3 regions of the Bradyrhizobium sp. JHI2711 genome follow, and region 1 is predicted to be linked to each of the others. Evidence: predicted binding sites of a transcription regulator. Region 1 holds the regulator's gene; each other region holds the start of a gene.

Region 1 (3,274 bases):
ATCGGCGTTGCCTGCGCGGAGAGGAATGTCAGAACCCAGGTCTGGTCGGTACCGGTTCGGTAGGGCACGCCGACGCCGAGATTGATCCCGACCTTGGCGGCATCCTCCCAGCGCAGGAAACTCTTGGCGTCGTGCAAGTCCTTGATGATCAGCGGCAGGCCCGCCTTCCAGGTGCGTCCGGGCAGGCCGAAGCCGCGCGGAAATCTGGTGTGGCGGGAGTTGAATTCGAACATGTCCGCGGTGCCGTAATAGCCATCGACGAGCCCCATCTCATGCGAGAGATCAGGATCGTTGTGCCAGAGTTCGATCGCGCCGACATGCGCCTCGTCGTCGCCGCAGAACAGCACCAGCACGGCTTGCAGGAATTCGCCCGCGAACACCGGCACCGCCACGCCGCAGGTGAGGCCGGCCGCAGCGGCCTGATCGGTCCGCTTGAAATAGGAGTTGGCGAATTTCGTGAGGATGACGGGGTGGCCACAGGCCCAGGCCTTGCCTGGAAGTCCCTCGTCATATCCGAAGTGCAGCTCTTCGCTGACGGCTTTGAACGCGGACAGCCCATCGTCGTAGAGGCCGCCGCCGAATTCCAGCCGCATGCGCGTCCGTTCGGGTACCCAGAGTTCAACGACGCGAATGAAGGTCTTCATCGAGCGTGTCCGCCGCCTCAAACCACGACAGCATCGGTCATTTGGCTGCGGAGCGGACGTTCAAAATGCGGGCAGCACGGCCCAAACTTCGTGCGACGACGAGGCGCGGCGGTGGGCTCGCCGATCGAATGTCCTGAAACACAAACTTACCGGGCTCGCCGGCCTCGGCCGGCGACGGCAATTTCAATCCCGGGCTCGGCCTGTCGGCCGAAGGGCGTCAGCCGATCGGCAGGCGCGTGATCGTGGGCCGCGTGTCGGCGACGATCTGCGGCTTGTGCTCGCGCTCGGGGGCTGGCTGCGTCACCGGCAATTGCAGCACGGTCGCGCGCTGGCCTTCGACGAGCTGCGTCACCAGCACGTATTTGCCGTCGGGGAATTCGATCGCGTCATGATGGCGATCGGGAATGTGCGGGTCGATCTTGCCGAACTTGCCGACGCGAGAGTTCACGGTGCGCGTCCAGATCCAGCGGTTGTCGTAGCGGACATTGTCGGCGAAAGCGAGCTCCGTCCCCGGCAGCAGACAGACCGCGACGGAGGGATCGGCTTCGGAAGCGAAACCGCGCGTCGAGGTGCCGCGGAAGGTTGTCGTGACGATCGTCTCGCCGACTTCGGCGGGGCGCGTCGCGACGGCATGCAGGCTGTAGTCACACATCGGGTGCTCCTCATGCTGGGATAGCGACCCGCGTCTCTTTCGAGGCGCAGGCCTCTATCAGAGTGGAAGCATACAACGCTCTGCTCGGTTATGGGCAAATCTGCGGCTCGCGTTCGCAGCACGCGATCACATTATCTTTCCCGGATTCGATAGGAACAAACCTCGCGTCCTTGCATTTGGCCGCAGCTATCAGCACTGCCGGCACAACTCTACCGGCGAAGCAGAGAGAGATTGCTGCGCGCCTGCACGGGCGAATGTCGCGCGGGAAGATGGACCGGACAGCTGGCGCAGAACCAGACAAACCATCCGGCCGGAGCGGACAAGTATCCGCTCCGATCCTGGATCGCCGATGCCGATCGAAGCGCGCGCGGCGCTTGAGACTTCCGGTATCAGTACTTCCGATAAAGCCCGATCAACTTGCCCTGGATCTTCACGCGGTTCGGCGGAAGAATGCGGACCTCGTAGGCGGCATTGGCGGGCTCGAGCGCGATCGAGGCGCCGCGGCGGCGGAAGCGCTTGAGCGTGGCCTCCTCGTCGTCGATCAATGCCACCACGATGTCGCCGGTATTTGCGGTCTCGTTGCGCTGGATCAGCGCCATGTCGCCGTCGAGGATGCCGGCCTCGACCATCGAATCGCCGCGCACTTCGAGCGCGTAGTGCTCGCCCGAGCCGAGCATGTCCGGCGGCACGCTGATGGTATGGCTGCGGGTCTGCAGCGCCTCGATCGGCGTGCCGGCGGCGATGCGGCCCATCACGGGTACCGCGACGGGGCGCTCGCCATCGTCCGCAGGCGGGCTGGAGCTCGCGCGCACCTTGCCGAGATTGCCCTCGATCACGCTCGGGGTGAAGCCACGGCGATTGCCGGCGGCGGCCTGGAGCTCGGGCAGCTTGATCACCTCGATGGCACGGGCACGGTTGGGCAGGCGGCGAATGAAGCCGCGCTCCTCGAGCGCAGTGATCAGGCGATGGATGCCTGACTTCGAGCGCAGGTCGAGCGCATCCTTCATCTCATCGAAGGACGGCGGCACGCCGCTTTCCTTCAGACGTTCGCTGATGAACCGCAGAAGCTCGTATTGTTTGCGCGTCAACATCTCGACCAAAGTCCCCCGGTTGATGTCGTTCGATTCCGACACGATGAAGTCGGCACTAAGCCGCTACATCCTCGAAACAAATCATGAACGGACACTATATGTTCGATATGTGTTCCGCAACTGCTTAATTTATGGTGAACGCGGCCAAGCTCGCGGAATGCGTGTGGCTGGGCGGCTCAGACGGGCAGCCGGAGCACCTCGCAAGGCGTGCCGGCCTCGGCCTTCGGCGCGAACGGTGCGCGCACCAGAAGTACCTGTGCCGCAGCGAGATTCGCAAGAAGGGAGGAGTCCTGATGGCTGACCGGAAGGGCGACGCGCGTGCCGTCGTCGCGCTCCTCCAGCCGCGCACGCAGATAGTCCTCGCGCTGGTCGTTGGCGGCGAGATCGCGGCCCAGCACGGCGCGCTCGCGCCGATGATGAATCGCTGAACGGCCCGACAGGGCGCGAATCAAGGGGACCATGAACAGGAAGGCGCACACGTAGGACGACACGGGATTGCCGGGCAGGCCAATCACGCGCATCGCGCCTATCCGACCGTGCATCATCGGCTTGCCCGGCCGGATCGCGATCTTCCAGAACGCCATCGCGATGCCTTCGCCCTTGAGCGCCTGCTGGACCAGGTCGTGGTCGCCGACCGAGGCACCGCCGGTCGTGATCAGGATGTCGGCGCCGCTCTCGCGCGCGCGGCGGATGCCGGCGGACGTCGCCTCCAGTGTATCGGCGGCAATTCCGAGGTCGATGGTCTCGGCGCCCTCGCTGCGGGCGAGCGCATGCAGGGCATAGCCGTTGGAATAGACGATCTGGCCGCGACCAGGCGTGGTGCCCGGCATCACGAGCTCGTCGCCGGTGGCGAGAACGGCAACCCTCGGGCGGCGGATGACGGCGAG
Region 2 (3,274 bases), on a different contig from region 1:
ACGCGGGACGATCGCCTCGAAGCCGGTGACGATGAACAGGGCGCCTGCAGTCGAGACCAACATGCCGATGCGATAGGCGGCGACATAGGCGGCCATGCCGGCGGCCTGCTCGCTTTCGGGCAGGCTCTCGACGCGGAAAGCATCGACCACGATGTCCTGCGTCGAGGACATCGTCGCGACCAGCAGCGCGCCGAGCGCGACAAGCAGTGGCGAACGTGCCGGATCGGTCAGCGCCAACAGCAGGATCGCGCCGATCAGCAGCAGCTGCGCAAACACCAGCCACCCACGGCGACGTCCGAAGGCATGCGTGAAGAACGGCACATGCAGCGCATCGACCAGCGGCGCCCACAGGAATTTGAGCGTGTATGGCGTTCCAACCAGCGCAAACAGCCCGATCGTTCCAAGATCGACCCCGGCTTCGGCCATCCACACCAGCAGCGTCGATCCCGACAGTGCCAGCGGCAGCCCCGAGGAGAAGCCGAGAAACAGCACGATCAGCACCCGCGGCTGCAGGTAAACAGCAAGGCTGTCGCGCCAGGAGGGCGAGGCGGTGGAAGTCGCGGCGGGGGAGGTCGCGTCGGGTGCGGTCATGGGGGCGTGTTAGCAGATTCTGGGAGAAAAGACTCTCGCGGTAGCTGGTGAGACGGGAGAGCTTCCAACACGCTCGGTGTCATCGTCCGCGAAGGCGGACGATCCAGTACTCCGCGGCGTCTCGGTTCAACCACTCGGGCTGCGGAATACTGGGTGCCCCGCGTTCGCGGGGCACGACAGTGTGCCCTAGTCTCACTCCCCCGCCTGGAGCTTGCGCGGAAACAGCTCTGCCGCTCCCGTCGCCACCAGCCGCGGTGTCTCCGGCGCATCGCTCTTGCTGAAATCGAGCTCCTCGATGCGGCCTGCGCGCTTCTCGATCTTGTCGGCGGAGATCAGCACCTGGCGGACGTCCTCGTTCACGTCGGCAAAATGCTTTTGCAGCTTGAGCACGCGGTCGCGCAGGCGCCCCAAATCGTCGCCGAGCTTGATCACCTCGGTGCGGATCTGGTCGGCGGCGTCGCGCATGCGCGCGTCTTTCATGATCTGCTGCATCACCTGGATCGCGAGCATCAGCAGCGACGGCGACACCAGCACGACGCGGGCGCGATAGGCCTTCTGGATCACGTCGTCGAAGCCGTCATGGATCTCGGCATAGACCGATTCCGACGGCACGAACATCAGCGCCATCTCCTGGGTCTCGCCGGTGACGAGGTATTTTTCCGCGATGTCGCTGACATGCTTCATCACGTCGCCGCGCAGCCGCTGCGTGGCAACGCGCCGCTCCTCGTCGGTGCGGGCGTCGTGCAGCGCCGTCATCGCCTCCAGCGGAAACTTCGCGTCGATGCAGAGCGGGCGCTGGTCGGGCAGGAACACGACGCAGTCCGGTCGTTTTCCGGTCGAGAGCGTGAACTGGAACTCGTAGGAGCCTTTGGGCAGACCGTCCTGGACGATCGCCTCCATCCGCGCCTGGCCGAAGGCGCCGCGCGACTGCTTGTTGGCGAGTACGTCGCGCAGAGTGGTCACCTGCGTGGTGAGGTCGGTGAGGTTCTTGTGCGCGTTGTCGATGATGCCGAGCCGTTCATGCAGCGCGCGCAGGCTCTCCATGGTGTTGCGGGTCGAATGTTCCATGGACTGGCCGACCCGATGCGTCACCGAATCAAGCCGCTCGTTGACCGCACGCGCCATCTCGGCCTGGCGGCCGGCGAGCGCCTGGGTCATGGCGTCGACCCGCCCCGAGGCCTCGCTCTGGGCGTGCAGCACCTGGGCGAGCCGCTCCTCGAGCTCGTCGGCACGGATTGCGTTCGCCATGGCGAGTTCCGCGCCACGCCGCCCCGAGCGCGCGATCACAACCGCAATCACAACCAGCAGGATGAGGACGAGCGCACCGAAGCCGATCAGCGCATCGACGATGCGCACCGGCCAGTCGCCCAGCATGACAACGATCTCGTTCATGCCGCCTTGTAGCCGATTCGCTGCGCTCTCGCGAACGAAGAGGGAACATTCTGGGTTAACCGCCCCCTAAATTTCATGGTTAATGAAACGTGAAGTTTTATGGTTAGCGAGGGGTTAACGGGTTCCGGGCCGCATTGACCGCATCCGGCGCGCGGCTTAAATCGCGGCCATGGCCCTCAGAGAAATCATCATCCTGCCCGACAAGCAGCTGCGCCTGGTCTCCAAGCCGATCGAGAAGGTCACGGCGGAGATCCGCAAGCTTGCCGACGACATGTTCGAGACCATGTACGACGCGCCCGGCATCGGGCTGGCGGCGATCCAGGTCGCGCAACCCTTGCGTCTCATCACCATGGATCTCGCCAAGCGTGACGAGAGCGGCGAGACCAAGCACGTGCCGCGCGTCTTCATCAATCCTGAAATCATCGCCTCGTCCGAGGAACTGTCGGTCTACGAGGAAGGCTGCCTGTCGATCCCGGAATATTACGAGGAGGTCGAGCGTCCCGCGAAGGTGCGCGTGCGCTTCACCGATCTCGACGGCAAGGTGCACGAGGAGGATGCCGAAGGCCTCTACGCCACCTGCATCCAGCACGAGATCGACCATCTCAACGGCGTGCTGTTCGTCGACTATCTGTCCAAGCTCAAGCGCGACCGCGTCATGAAGAAGTTCGAGAAAGCCGCCAAGCGCGCGGCGGAGTGATAATTCCTCCGCCGTCATGCCCGGGCTTGTCCCGGGCATCCACGTTCTTTGCCGCCGCGAGCAGGACGAACGTGGATGGCCGGGACAAGCCCGGCCATGACGAGTACCTTGCTCGTTTCAAGGATTGTCTCGTCACATGCCCCTCCGCCTCATCTTCATGGGCACGCCCGATTTCTCCGTGCCGACGCTGCTCGAGCTGGTCGCGCATGGCCACGAGATCGCGGCCGCCTACACCCGCGCGCCGAAGCCGGGCGGCCGGCGCGGCCTGCAATTGCAGCCGACCCCGGTCGAGGAGGCCGCGCGAAAGCTGGGCATTCCCGTGCTGACGCCGAAGACGCTGAAGACCGAGCAGGCGCTGGCGGAGTTCCGCGCCTTCGATGCGGACGCGGCCGTCGTCGTCGCCTATGGCATGATCCTGCCACAGGCGATCCTCGATGCGCCAAAACTCGGCTGCTACAATCTGCATGCCTCGCTGTTGCCGCGCTGGCGCGGCGCCGCGCCGATCAACCGCGCCATCATGGCCGGCGATGCCGAGAGCGGCGTGATGGTGATGAAGATGGATGTCGGCTTAGATACCGGCGACGTCGCCATGGC
Region 3 (3,274 bases), 1.6 Mb from region 1:
CGGTGATCGCTGAGGACGATGAACGGCAGCGCCTTGTTGCGGGGCACATGCAGCCGCGCGAGATCGGCGAGGCGGATCGTGGTGGTGCGCCGCGTCGCGATGATGCGTTCGACCGTCCTGGTGCCGAAGCCCGGAACGCGCAGCAGCTCCTCGCGGCTGGCGCGGTTGACGTCGAGCGGGAAGCGGTCGCGGTGGCGCAGCGCCCAGGCCAGCTTGGGATCGATGTCGAGCGGCAGCATCGCGCTGTCGTCGACGATTTCGCCAACGTCGAAGCCGTAGAACCGCATCAGCCAGTCGGCCTGGTAGAGCCGGTGCTCGCGCAGCAGCGGCGGCGCGCGCAGGGGCAGCGCGCGGCTGGCATCGGGGATCGGGCTGAAGGCGGAGTAATAGACGCGCCGCAGCCGGTAGGCGCCGTAGAGATTGGCGCTGGTGTGGAGAATGGTGTGATCGGAGGCGCTATCTGCGCCGACGATCATCTGCGTGCTTTGTCCGGCGGGCGCGAAGCGCTGCGGTTTGGCCTTCGTCTTGGCGCTGCGGCTCTCCTCGGCCTCGTCCAGCTTCAGCCGCAGCCGGCCCATGGTGCGGCGGATCGCGCGCACGTCCTTCTCCGGCGCGAATTGCTGCAGGCTCGTCTCCTCAGGCATCTCGATGTTGATCGAAAGGCGGTCGGCATATTTGCCGGCCTCGGCGATCAGCGCGTCGTCGGCCTCGGGAATGGTCTTCAGATGGATGTAGCCGCGGAAATGATGCTCCTCGCGCAGCTTTCGCGCGACGCTCACCACTTGCTCCATCGTGTAATCAGGGCTGCGGATGATGCCGGAGGAGAGGAACAGGCCCTCGATGTAATTGCGCCGGTAGAAGTCGAGCGTGAGCTTGACCAATTCGTCGATGGTGAAGCGGGCGCGTGGGACGTTCGAGGAGGCGCGGTTGACGCAATAGAGGCAATCGTAATTGCAGGCGTTGGTCAGCAGCACCTTGAGCAGGGAGATGCAGCGTCCGTCCGGCGCGTAGGAATGGCAGATGCCCATGCCCGGCGCGGTCGAGCCCATGCCCTTGCCGTCGGTGGAATCCCGCTTCTCGGTGCCGCTGGAGGCGCAGGATGCGTCGTATTTGGCGGCGTCCGCCAGAATCTCCAGCTTGCGTTGTACGTCCATGTTTGAATCTCTTTGATTCCACTCATGAATCTTTGGATGCGCCAATTCGATTGACTCTGCCGGCGCCGTTAGCTTTATATTAGAACATATCATGAACAAATGAGCCAGCCGCTGGTTCTCTTTTTGAGAGCCATCGGCAATCACCTCTGAGGAGCGGCGAGCATGAGCGGCGCACGTATGAGCGCGCTTGCGATCCTGCGCGGCCAGATCGAGCGCATCGAGACGGCGGAAGTCGTGCATCCGCGCGATCGCATCGCGCTCGGCCATGGCGCGGCCGACGCCGCGCTGAAGGGCGGGCTCGCGCGCGCGGCGATCCACGAGGTGTTTTGCGAAGGGCGTCAGGGCGCGGCCGCGACGGGGTTTGTCATGGGCCTTGCGGGACGCGTGAGCGCGCGCCGGCCGCTATTGTGGGTGCGGCAAGATTTTTCGGAGCTCGAAACCGGCGCGCTGTCGATGAGCGGGCTATCCGAGCTCGGTCTCGATCCGCGCCGTGTGGTGATGGTGCGCGCCGCCGATGTCGAGAGCGCGTTGCGCACCTCGGCCGATGCGCTCGCCTGCGATGCGCTCGGCGCCGTCGTGCTTGAGCTCTGGGGCGAGACCAGGCAGTTCGATCTGGTGGCGAGCCGCAAGCTGACGCTGGCCGCGCAAGGCTCGGGCGTGACCGGCCTCTTGCTGCGGATGGCCGCGCAGCCGCTGCCCTCGACCGCGGAGACACGATGGATGCTGCGTGCGGCGCCTTCGCCGCCGGGCTCGGTGTGGAGTGCCTGGGGCGCGCCGGTGTTCGATGCCGAGCTCTTGCGCAATCGTCATGGCCCCTGCGGCCGGTGGATCATGGAATGGAATTGTGATGAGTGCCAGTTCAGTGAACCGTCGACGTATCCTCAGCCTGTGGCTGCCGCGCCTGCCCATCGACAGGATCCAGCGGTTCTTCAGCAGCGCCGGGCTGGGTAAAACCAACCATGAGCCGAGCATTGTCGTCATCAAGGACAACAATGCGCTGGTGATCCATGCGCTGGACGAGGCCGCCGAGCGCCTCGGCCTGTATATCGGCCAACCGCTGGCCAATGCGCGGGCGATGTGCCCGGATTTGCGTGTGTTCGACGCCGATACCGTGGCCGATACGAAGACGCTCAGCGACATCGCCGATTGGTGCGACCGCTTCACGCCGCTGGTGGCGCTCGATCCACCGCACGGGCTGTTCCTGGACATCACCGGTTGCGCGCATCTGTTCGGCGGCGAGGCCGCGCTGTTGCGGACATTGGTCCGGGCGCTCGACCGGCAAGGCTTTGCCGTCAGCGCGGCGATCGCGGGCACCTCGGTCTGCGCCCGCACGCTGACGCGGCAGGTATCCGGCACCATTGTGGCCGATGGCGGCGAGGCGGAGGCGATCAGGTCGTTTCCAGTCTCCGCGCTCGGTGCGGGTGAAGCCATCACCACCGGCCTGCGCCGTGCCGGGCTGAAGACCATCGGCGACGTCGCCTCGCGCAGCGCCTCCGAGATCACGGCGCGGTTCGGCGCGCGCTTCTCCACGCTGCTCGCCCATGCGCTGGGGCAGGGTGATGCGCCGATCAGCCCGCGCAAACCGCTGCCCGACTACATCGTGGAAAAACGCTTTGCCGAGCCGATCGCGACCGACACCATGATCGCGATGACGCTGTCGCGGCTCGCCGACACGTTGATCGCGTCCATGGAGAAGCAGGGCAAAGGCGCGCGGCGGCTTGAAGCCGCGTTCTTCCGCACCGACGGCGTGGTGCGCACGATCACGGTCGAGACCGGACGTCCCGTGACCAGAAGCGCCGTGGTCGACCGCTTGTTCCGCGAGCGGCTCGATGCCCTCGCCGATCCCCTCGATCCCGGTTTCGGCTTCGACATGGTGCGATTGTCGGCGAGCCGCACCGAGATCGTGGTGCAGGAGCAGCGCGATCTCGATGCCCATGTCCACGACAATGACGAACTCGCGGCGCTGATCGACCGCATCGCCGCGCGGATCGGCGGCAGGCGTGTCGTCGTGCACCTGCCGCAGGATACCCACATCCCCGAAAGCGCGGTGCTGGCCGCATCGGCGCAGCATCATCTCGCTGCTGCCATGCAGGCCGAATGGCCGGCGCGCGTCGCGAGCG

Evidence for each region. The regulator LexA, encoded in region 1, represses DNA repair genes until DNA is damaged. The targets are predictions, from matches to a motif close to TGTTCNNNNTGTGTTCNG.
Region 2: a site for LexA is predicted at 2,014-2,031, ahead of ACTEK7_RS25815 (DNA recombination protein RmuC). Genes of this name have one in related genera too.
Region 3: a site for LexA is predicted at 1,235-1,252, ahead of ACTEK7_RS09175 (ImuA family protein). Genes of this name have one in related genera too.

What each region holds. Positions count from the first base shown of each region.
Region 1 is NZ_JBPZPT010000001.1:368,748-372,021, forward strand. It holds gene ACTEK7_RS01770 (GAF domain-containing protein) at 1-644, opposite strand, end outside; gene ACTEK7_RS01775 (hypothetical protein) at 862-1,296, opposite strand; gene lexA (transcriptional repressor LexA) at 1,686-2,387, opposite strand; gene ACTEK7_RS01785 (molybdopterin molybdotransferase MoeA) at 2,564-3,274, opposite strand, start outside.
Region 2 is NZ_JBPZPT010000003.1:740,492-743,765, reverse strand. It holds gene ACTEK7_RS25820 (AmpG family muropeptide MFS transporter) at 1-591, opposite strand, end outside; gene ACTEK7_RS25815 (DNA recombination protein RmuC) at 784-1,983, opposite strand; gene def (peptide deformylase) at 2,153-2,680, shown strand; gene fmt (methionyl-tRNA formyltransferase) at 2,817-3,274, shown strand, end outside.
Region 3 is NZ_JBPZPT010000001.1:1,942,172-1,945,445, reverse strand. It holds gene ACTEK7_RS09180 (putative DNA modification/repair radical SAM protein) at 1-1,154, opposite strand, end outside; gene ACTEK7_RS09175 (ImuA family protein) at 1,317-2,105, shown strand; gene ACTEK7_RS09170 (Y-family DNA polymerase) at 2,002-3,274, shown strand, end outside.